One region of the Arthrobacter sp. AG258 genome, then DNA from elsewhere that is predicted to be linked to it. Evidence: riboswitches for the same ligand, from Rfam matches in the RefSeq annotation. Region 1 holds a riboswitch; each other region holds the start of a gene.

Region 1 (3,232 bases):
CCCGCGACAGGGCGCTGGCCGGACCGCCTCCCGAGGATATGGGCTTCGGTGCAGTGGTCCGGCACGCCGTAGACGCCACCATGCGCGGCGCCCTGGATCTTTCCGGCGTGGAAGACACCCCGGAACTGCTGCGGGTCCGCCAGGCCTGACGCCTTATATCTGCTTCAGGGCCTGTTCCAGGTCGCGGATGAGGTCGTCCGCGTCCTCGAGCCCCACGGAGAGCCGGACCACGCCGTCGCTCAAGCCAATGGCGGCCCGCCCCTCCGGCCCCATGGCGCGGTGCGTGGTGGTGGCGGGGTGGGTGATCAGGGACTTCGAATCGCCCAGGTTGTTGGAGATGTCGATGATCCGCAGCCCGTCCAACAGGGCGAAGGCCGCCTCCTTGCCGGAGCGCCCGCCCGAGGGCGCCAGCTCAAGGGTGAGGACCGTGCCGCCGGCGCTCATCTGCTTCGCCGCCAGCTCATACTGCGGGTGCGATGTCAGCAGCGGGTACTTCACCCAGCTCACGGCAGGCTGCTCCTCGAGCCACTCAGCGAGCCGCAGGGCGGTGGCCGAGGAGTGCCGGACGCGCAGGCTCATGGTTTCCAGGCCCTTGGTCAGGACCCAGGCGTTGAACGCCGAAAGCGCCGGACCTGTGTGGCGCATCAGCTGCTTCACCGGGCCGTCGATGAACTCCTTGGTGCCCAGGATGGCACCGCCCAGGACCCGGCCCTGCCCGTCGATGTGCTTGGTGCCGGAGTACACGATGACGTCCGCGCCCAGGTCCCCGCAGCGCTGCAGCAGGGGAGTGGCGAAGACATTGTCCGCAACTACCGTGGCGCCGGCGGCATGGGCCAGTTCGCTCACCGCGGCGATGTCCACGATTTCCTGCATCGGGTTGGACGGGGATTCGAAGAAGACGGCGGTGGTGGGCTTGGACAGGGCCTCGCGCCACTGGTCCAGGTCCGGGCCATCGACGAAGACCGTTTCCACTCCCCACCGCGGCAGGATCTCGTTCAGGATCACGAAACATGACCCGAACAGTGAGCGGGCGGCCACCACGCGGTCACCGGCTGCAAGCAGCGCGCCCAGGGCCGTGAACACCGCGGACATGCCCGACGCCGTCGCGAAGCAGGCCTCGGTGCCTTCCAGCAGCCTGAGCCGTTCCTGGAAGGTGGCCACGGACGGGTTGCCGTAGCGCGAGTACACAAAGCGCTCGTCCTCGCCGGTGAAGGCGCGTTCGGCCGCGGCCGCGGATTCGTAGACGAACCCGGAATTCAGGAAGACGGCCTCTGAGGTTTCCTGGAAGTTGGTGCGGTCCAGCCCGCCGCGGACAGCCTGGGTGTCGGGGCTCCAGCCGGGGGCATCTTGATTGAAAGTCACTTAGTTCTTTCCGAGGTTGGTGGGCAGGCCGCGGTTCTTCCAGCCGTTGACGGTCCGTTCGCCGTAGCGGTCAGGTTCCCCCTCGAAGCCCTCCAGGACGTTGTAGGAAGTGAAGCCGGCCTGGGTGGCCGCCACGGCCGCGGCGATGGATCGCTGGCCCGAACGGCAAAGGAACACGAGCTCAGCGCCCGGGTCCTCAGGCGCCTGCTCCTTGAGGTCCTTCACGAAATCGGGGTTGGGGATGCCGCCGGGGAAGGTCCACTGGATGAAGAGCGGATCGTTGTCCGTTGCCTTGGTATCCGGAATGCCAATGTGGGCCCATTCGCCCTCGGTGCGGACGTCCACCAGGATGGCGCCCTGCTCCAGCTTGGCCCACGCTTCCTGCGGCGTCAGGTCTCCCGCGTAGCTCATGCGTGGCCCTCGCCGTCGAACTCGCCTTCCAGGTCGTCAACGGCCGTGGCCACCGCGGCGTCAGCCGACGCGATGGCGGCCGGGAGGACAACGGCCTGGGCCACGATGACGCTGCTGCCGTTGAAAGTGGCCGCCGGGCTGCCGTGCAGGACGTAACCGTCCGCAAGCGCAGCCGAGATCCGCTCACAGAAGGAGCGGTCGTCCGGGCCCGTAATCAGGCGGTAGGACAATTTTTCGTCAGGGGCGGGTGCGTCAGACACGACGGATCTCCTTCTTTCACGCTTGCAGCTCGAATCGGTCGATATGCCAAGTATTCACCTGAGGCACCCCGCCGCGAGAGGAGGGTTGCCGACCGGCCAGTCAGGGCTTAGCACCGGTACTCATTACTCCCCAAAAACGTAACACCTGCGCCGCCAAGCCGCACGGCCGCCGTCGTCATGTTCCGTAATTGAGAGCCCGCGACCACCGCGTCACGGGAACGCGGCAAGGCGGCCGGACCGATAAAGTTTCTACCGGGGGCGCCGCCCTGCCGTCACAGTGGGAGTACCGGGGGGTCTTGCCAGCATGCGAGCAGCAACATCGCACCACCAGGCCGGCCGTCGTCGTGCCCGTCACCGTTCCCCCGGGGCGTTCCTGGCCGCCGCCGTCGTCGTGCTCCTGGCGCTGCTGGCGCCCGCCGGTGCTGCGCAGGCGGCCTCCGCGGTACCGGACCAAGGCAAGCCGTGGCTGGGTGCCGTCCTTGAATGGGGCGAGGATACCGCCGCTGGATTCTCCGACCGGCTGGGTGCGAGCCCGGCCGTGTTTGGCCACGACATCGGCCTGCCGTTCCGCGACTCGGACCGGAACAACATCGAGGGGTTCCTGCAGCAGGCCTCGGCCAAGGGCGCCCACGCCATGCTCACCGTGAAGCCCACGGTGCCGCTGGACCAGATCGGCGCCTCCGAAGCGGAAGCCTTCGCCGGCAAGGTCCGCGACCTGGCCTCCGGGTTCAAGGGCCGGCTGTTGATCCGGTTTGCGCCGGACATGAACTCGAGCTGGGTGGCCTGGGGGCAGCAGCCGGCCGCCTACCGGGAGGCCTTCAAGGCGGTCGCGGCAGCGGTCAAAAAGGACGACGGCGGCCGGGCCGCCATGGTCTGGGCGCCGTACCTGGGCAAGGACTACCCCTTTGACCGGAGCAGGAATGCCCCGCAGCCTGGAAGTGACGGCTTCGCCCTCCTGGACACCAACGGCGACGGCGCCTGGAACGGCTCCGACGCCGCCTACGCCCCCTACTATCCGGGGGACGACGCCGTGGACTGGGTGGGCCTGACTGCCTACCATGACGACACTGCCGGCGCCGCTGCCGTTAACACCGTGCCGCGTGCCGGTGAACTCCAGGAGATGCTGACCGGCGCGGGCAGCGAGAACTTCTACAGTGCCTACGCGGAGGTCCGCAGGAAGCCGCTACTGCTCCAGACGT
Region 2 (3,232 bases), on a different contig from region 1:
GCCACCACGGCGTAATCCGCAAACGCCGAGACGCCCAAATGGTGGTTGATGCGCTCCCCCGCCGGCGTGCGCAGCAAGGCCGGCCCATGCAACAGGTCACCGGAGCCGTTGACCTCCGCAGCGCGGTGGCAAAGCGCGGGCCTCCCGGCCCGGCAGGCCCGGCAGTGGCCGCAACTGGGCACGAAAACGAGCACCACGTGGTCTCCCACGGACACATCGGCTACCCCGTCGCCCACGGACACCACCCGCCCCACCGCCTCGTGGCCCAATGCCATCGGAAGCGGCCGGACCCTGGAGCCGTCCACCACGGACAGGTCCGAATGGCACAGGCTCGAATACGTGATGGCAACCCCAAGCTCACCGGCGCGCGGCTGCGGTTGGTCCAGTTCCTGCACGACCAATGGTTTCGCGTCAGCGTAGGCGGGCTTTCCCGGTGCGGCGGGAACGGTCGAATACAGGACGGCTGCCTTCATGACACGATCATGCCGTACTTCCACCCCGGGCCTGCTGCACTGTGGCACCGCGGCGTCCACCGGCAGCGTGCACCGGAAGCACCGCAGGGCAGCAGCCGGCCGCTGCCGGGACGGGCGCAGCTAGGCCAGGAACGTCGTCCGGAGCTGGTTCCCCAGCTGTCCGATCTCGGTCAGGAAGCCGTCATGGCCTATCGGTGCCGAGATCATATGCACGTCAACCTCACCCGGCAGGGCCTGGGCCAATTCGCGGGACTGGGACGGGAAGTAGAGCCGGTCGGAGTCCACGGCGGCAACGAAGAACCGGGCGGTGGCGGATGCCAGGGTCTCGGCCAGCGGCCCGCGGCCACGGCAGACATCGTGGCTCATCAACGCCTCGGTGAGGGCGATATAGCTGTTGGCGTCGAACCGGCGGACGAGCTTCCTGCCCTGGTGGTCCAGATAGCTTTCCACCTGGTAGCGTCCGCGGTTTGCCAGCAGTCCGCCGTGCAGGGGCGACTCGGGGGCCTGGGGTTCCCGGCCGAAGCGCCCTTCCAGTTCCGCGGCGGACCGGTACGTGATGTGGGCGATCCGCCGTGCCAGGGCCAGGCCGTCTTCCGGACACGGTCCGCCGTAGTAGTCGCCGCCGTTGAAGTTCGGATCCTGGCGGATGGCCAGGGTCTGGGCCTGGGCGAAAGCGATCTGTTCAGCCGTGCTGGCAGCGCCGACCGAGATGACGGCGCAGCGCTGCACCCGGTCAGGGTAGGTCACCGCCCACTCCAGGGCGCGGGCACCCCCCATGGAACCGCCAAGGACGGCGTACCAGCTCCCGATGCCCAGCTGGTCCGCCAGCCGGGCCTCGGCAACAGTGCTGTCCCGCAGGGTGACCAGGGGGAAGCGTGAGCCCCAGGGTGCTCCGTCGGGGGCGGCCGACGACGGGCCCGTGGACCCGTAGCAGCCGCCCACAATGTTGACGGACACCACGAAGAACCTGTCCGTATCGACGGGCGCCCCAGGACCGGCCAGCTGTTCCCACCAGCCCTCTTCGTCGGTGTCGCCCCGGGTCACGTGGGTGCTGCCCGTCAGGGCGTGCTCGATCAGGATGGCGTTGCTGCCGTCCGCGTTCAGCGTGCCCCAGGTTTCGTACGCCAGGGTGACATCCGGCAGGTAGCCGCCGCCCTCGAGCTCGAGTCCTCCAATGGAGGCGTAGCGGACAACTCCGTGTTCGGGAATGGTGGTACGGGCGACGGTAACCGTCATGGCAAGACCTCTTCTACGCGCTTGCCTGCCGTCATTTGACCGGCAGGCCAGGTCTTCACCCGGGGCACCCCACCGCGGAAGGAGGGTTGCCGGCCAGCAAGCCGGGGCTGTCACTGGCACTCATGACCTGGTTCGAGTGTACGAAACACCCCCCGGTCCAGGCCAAGAGTGTGACTGGTTGTGACTTCCCGGCGCTGCCGGCCGGCAGCGCCCCGGCGTGCCGGCGGTCAGGCGTCGGCGCCGCCCTTGGCCGCGCGGAAACCGGCCTCCAAGTCGGCCAGGATGTCGTCGATGTGCTCCAAGCCAACCGACAAGCGGACCAGCCCCGGATTGACGCCGGCCACCACCTGCTGCTCGGGCGAGAGCTGGCTGTGGGTGGTCGACGCCGGGTGGATGACAAGCGAACGGACGTCGCCGATGTTGGCGACGTGCGAGTGCAGTTCCAGGGCGTCGACGAAGCGCTTGCCCGCCTCCGCGCCCCCGGCCAGGTTGAAAGCGACGACGGCGCCGGTCCCCTTGGGCCCGTACTTGCGGCCCCGTTCGTACCAGGGGCTGGACGGCAGCCCCGCGTAGGCGACCGATTCGACGTCGTCCCTTCCCTCCAGCCAGCGCGCCACCTCCGTGGCGTTGGAAACGTGCCGTTCCACCCGCAGGCTCAGCGTTTCCAGGCCCTGCGAAATCAGGAAGGCGTTGAAGGGCGAAACCGCCGAGCCAAGGTCGCGCAGCAACTGGACACGGGCTTTGAGGATGTAGGAAAGGTTGGCGCCCAGTGCGCCGCCCTCGCCAAGGTCCCGGGCGTAGACCAGCCCGTTGTAGGTGGGATCCGGGGTGTTGAAACCGGGGAACCGGTCGGGGTCCTTGCCGAAATCGAACTTGCCGGAGTCGACGATGACGCCGGCAATCGCCGAGCCATGACCGCCCAGGTACTTGGTGGCGGAGTGGATCACGATGTCCGCACCCCACTCCAGCGGCCGGATCAGGTAGGGAGTGGACAGGGTGTTGTCCACGATCAGGGGAACGCCGGCGTCGTGGGCCACCTGGGAGATGCCTTCGATGTCCAAGACGTCCTGGCGCGGGTTGGATACCACCTCGCCAAAGAACAGTTTGGTGTTGGGCTGAACGGCATTCCGCCACTGGTCCAGGTTGTCCGGATCTTCCACGAAGGTGACCGCGATGCCGAACTTCTTCAGGGTGTGGGCGAACAGGTTGTAGGTGCCGCCGTACAGGCTGGGGCTGGCCACGATGTGGTCCCTGGCCTCGGCGATATTCAGGACGGCGAAGGTCTCCGCGGCCTGCCCCGAGCTCAGCAGCAAAGCGGCCAGGCCACCTTCGAGGCTGGCGATCCGCTGCTCCACCGCGTCCTGGGTGGGGTTGCCGATGCGGGTGTAGATCGGCGCCAGTTCGGCCAGCGCAAAACGGTTGGCTGCGCTCTCGGCGCTCGGGAACACGAAGGACGTGGTCTGGTAGATGGGAAGGGCGCGGGCCCCGGTGGCGCTGTCAGGCTCCTGGCCTGCATGGATCTG
Region 3 (3,232 bases), on a different contig from region 1:
GTAAACTTCCCGGTACCGGCCCCGACATCGAGTGCGTCACGGGCCTGCGCCGGGACCAGCCACCGGGCTGACTCCGCGGGGTAGCCCGGCCTGACGCGCTGGTAGTGCCGTCCGCCGTCGCGGAAACTGCCGCCAAGTTCCCGCCGGCGCCCGTGATCAAGCTTGGGGCCACCCCGAACCACGCGTGGACTCCTTCAATTCCGACTGTTGATGCCCCTCGAATTTACCGCACCCCCTTTGGACATGTGGTGGGGGAGCAGGAGCGGGAGGAGCCCTAGTCGTCGATACAGGGGGCCGCGCCGGCCGTGCCCGGGGTGTTGGGTGCCCAGTGCGGGTAGGTGCGGGAGTCGTTGGCGGGCACCCAACGGCCTGCGTCAACCACGTAGTCCCAGCCCAGTCCGTTGCTGCGCAGTGCGCGGATGCCGGCAAGAAGGCGTTCGGCATCCTCCAGCCGGGATCCGACGCCGAAGCTCGCCCGGAGTGATCCGTTGGGCAGGCCCAGGCGTTTCAGCAGCGGGTGGGCGCAGAAGCGTCCGTCCCGCAGGCCCACGCCGTGCTCCGCCGAGAGGTAGGCGGCCACCAGCCCGGCGTCGTAGCCTGCAACCGAGAAATTGACCACGCCGATGGTGTCCGTTTCCGGATTGGTGTCCTTGAAGATCTGGTGGACGGTGACGCCGTCGATGCCCTGGAGGCCCTCCACCAGGAAGGAGCGGATGGCGGACTCGTGGGCGTGCCAGCGTTCCTGGTCCAGTTCCGCGATCACCTGGGTGGCGCGGGCCAGCGTGGCGGCTCCCAGGACGTTGGGCGATCCCCCCTCATGGCGGGCCGGGCCGGTGGCCCAGCTGACGCCGTCGAGCCTTGCTTCCTTGACGGCACCGCCCCCGGCCAGGTGCGGGACACCGGCGTCCAGCCAGTCAGCACGCCCCACCAGGACGCCTGCGCCGAACGGCGCGTAGAGCTTGTGCCCGGAGAACGCAAGGTAGTCGACGTCGTCCGTGCTGATGTCCACCCGGCGATGCGGCGCAAGCTGGGCGGCGTCCACCACGATCCGTGCGCCGTACTGGTGCGCCAGCGCGGCCAAGGCCCGGATGGGGAGGATCTCGCCGGTGACGTTGGAAGCGCCGGTGACGGCCAGCAGGCAGACCCCGCCCTGCTCAAGTTCGGTGCGGACTGCCTCCAAAGTGCCGCTGATGGTGTCCGCGGCGACAATGCTGCGGTGCGGGACGCCCTGCCAGGGCAGGAGGTTGGCGTGGTGTTCGATGTCCAGGTAAAGGACATCTCCGGCGGGGCGGCCGTCCGCCAGCGGCAGGCAGCCGGCCAGCAGGTTCAGGGAGTCGGTGGTATTGCGGGTGAAGATGACCGAATCGCCGGGGCGCCCTCCCACGAAGTCGCGGACAATGTTGCGTGCGTTTTCGTACACTGAGGTGCTGATCTGGGATGCGTAGCCGGCGCCCCGGTGGACACTCGCGTAGTACGGGAGGATCTCGTTCAGGTACGCGGACACCACTGACAGCGCCGGTGCGGAGGCGCCGTAGTCGAGGTTTGCGTAGCGGACGTGGCCGCCGGAGATCAGCGGCGCCTGGATCTCGGCGCCGGTGACCGCGGCGAGGGGCCGGCCGGCGACGGCCTGTCGCGGATCCGGCGCGGCGGCGTTGGCGGTGGCGGAAAGGGGGGAGACGGTGGCAGTTGTCACAGAGACCTCACTTGGATACAGGACTCCGGCACAGTGGAATCCGCGCTTGCCGTATCCGCTCCGGACCGGCCTGGTCGTCACCCGGGGCACCCCACCGCGAATGGAGGGTTGCCGGCCAGCAAACCGGGGTTTTGCGCTGGCACTCGTGACCTGGATAAAAGCGTAGAACATGGAATGGGCAGGACTAAAGCCGCGGCAATTGTTAAGGCTTTTGTTACGCCCTGCCGAAGAAACGGCCGCGGACGCCCCCTCAAGGAGGCGTCCGGCGTCGTATTGTTCGATTATTGTGCCGCTAGGGCGACTGCTGGAGCAGGTCGTCGAGGTCCGGGTTCAGCCGGTGCAGCACCTCTGAATGCAGGATCGAGTTCGTGGCCAGGGCATTGCCGCCGAACGGGCCATCCTCGCCTTCGAGGGACGTGAAGCGGCCGCCGGCCTCCACCACGATCGGTACCAGGGCAGCCATGTCGTACAGGTTCAGTTCGGGTTCGCAGGCGATATCCACCGAGCCTTCCGCCACCATGCAGTAGGACCAGAAGTCTCCGTACGCCCGGGTCCGCCACACGTCTTCCGTCAGGCCGAGGAAGTCGTCAAGGTTTCCGCGTTCCTTCCAGCCGCCCAGGCTGGAATAGGAGAGGGAGGCGTCGGCCAGGTTTGAGACGTTGGAAACCCGAAGCCGGGTGGCGGCGGCCAGGGACCTGCCCATGTACGCGCCCATGCCTTTGGCAGCCCACCAGCGCTTGCCCAGTGCCGGAGCGCTGACGACGCCCACCACCGGCTCGCCCTCGTCCACCAGGGCGATCAGCGTGGCCCAGACCGGGACGCCGCGGACGAAGTTCTTGGTCCCGTCGATGGGATCGATGATCCAGCGCCGCGAGCCGTGGCCGGTGCTGCCGAATTCCTCACCCAGAACGGCATCGCGGGGCCGGGAGCGGGAGAGTTGGCCTCGGATGGCCTCCTCGGCCGCCTTGTCGGCGTCGGTGACCGGCGTCAGGTCCGGCTTGGTCTCGACGTGGAGGTCCAGGGCCTTGAACCGGCTCATCGTCTGGTCGTCCACGGAGTCGGCCAGGACGTGGGCCAGGCGCAGGTCATCGTTGTAACTCGAAGCGGGTTGGATCATGGTTCCAAACTACCGTCTGCGGGCGTTTCTGCCGGGAGAACGCGTCAGTTGACGCTGCCAAGCTCCTTCGTTTCCTGTGCTTCCATCCTTGGATCGGCGCCGAGCAGCCGCCGCAGGGACGCCAGGCGGGCGGCGCCGGTAGGGCCGGCGTGTCCGCCGTCCACCCACTCGTCCAGCCCGCAGTTGACCGCCGTTGCCGTGTGCTTGCAGCCCCGCTCGCAGTTTTCGATGCCCGGGGAGAGATCCGGGAACGAGCGCAGGATCCTGTCCGGGTCCACGTGCGCCAGGCCAAAGGACCGGATCCCCGGGGTGTCGATGATCCAGCTGCCGGGCGGCGCGTCCGCGAGCCGAAGTGCCAGCGCCGACGACGACGTGTGCCGGCCGCGCCCGGTGACGGCGTTGACGCCGCCGGTGGCGCGCTC

Evidence for each region. Region 1 has a riboswitch for S-adenosylmethionine ahead of DFO47_RS13190 (DUF1737 domain-containing protein). Riboswitches for the same ligand answer to the same signal wherever they lie in the genome.
Region 2: it holds a riboswitch for S-adenosylmethionine, as region 1 does, so the genes downstream of both, DFO47_RS19175 (homoserine O-acetyltransferase) here and DFO47_RS13190 (DUF1737 domain-containing protein) in region 1, are expected to answer to the same signal.
Region 3: it holds a riboswitch for S-adenosylmethionine, as region 1 does, so the genes downstream of both, DFO47_RS05255 (aminotransferase class V-fold PLP-dependent enzyme) here and DFO47_RS13190 (DUF1737 domain-containing protein) in region 1, are expected to answer to the same signal.

The regions. Positions count from the first base shown of each region.
Region 1 covers NZ_SOBI01000005.1:368,449-371,680, reverse strand. Annotated here, with positions in the region: gene DFO47_RS13205 (glutamate--cysteine ligase) at 1-149, shown strand, start outside; gene DFO47_RS13200 (O-succinylhomoserine sulfhydrylase) at 154-1,362, opposite strand; gene DFO47_RS13195 (rhodanese-like domain-containing protein) at 1,363-1,773, opposite strand; gene DFO47_RS13190 (DUF1737 domain-containing protein) at 1,770-2,033, opposite strand; SAM riboswitch class IV at 2,047-2,161, opposite strand; gene opgC (OpgC domain-containing protein) at 2,338-3,232, shown strand, end outside.
Region 2 covers NZ_SOBI01000010.1:168,415-171,646, forward strand. Annotated here, with positions in the region: gene DFO47_RS19170 (alcohol dehydrogenase catalytic domain-containing protein) at 1-473, opposite strand, end outside; gene DFO47_RS19175 (homoserine O-acetyltransferase) at 594-1,709, opposite strand; SAM riboswitch class IV at 1,722-1,837, opposite strand; gene DFO47_RS19180 (bifunctional o-acetylhomoserine/o-acetylserine sulfhydrylase) at 1,937-3,232, opposite strand, start outside.
Region 3 covers NZ_SOBI01000002.1:430,216-433,447, reverse strand. Annotated here, with positions in the region: gene DFO47_RS05260 (class I SAM-dependent methyltransferase) at 1-182, opposite strand, end outside; gene DFO47_RS05255 (aminotransferase class V-fold PLP-dependent enzyme) at 275-1,693, opposite strand; SAM riboswitch class IV at 1,731-1,844, opposite strand; gene hisN (histidinol-phosphatase) at 1,986-2,810, opposite strand; gene rsgA (ribosome small subunit-dependent GTPase A) at 2,855-3,232, opposite strand, start outside.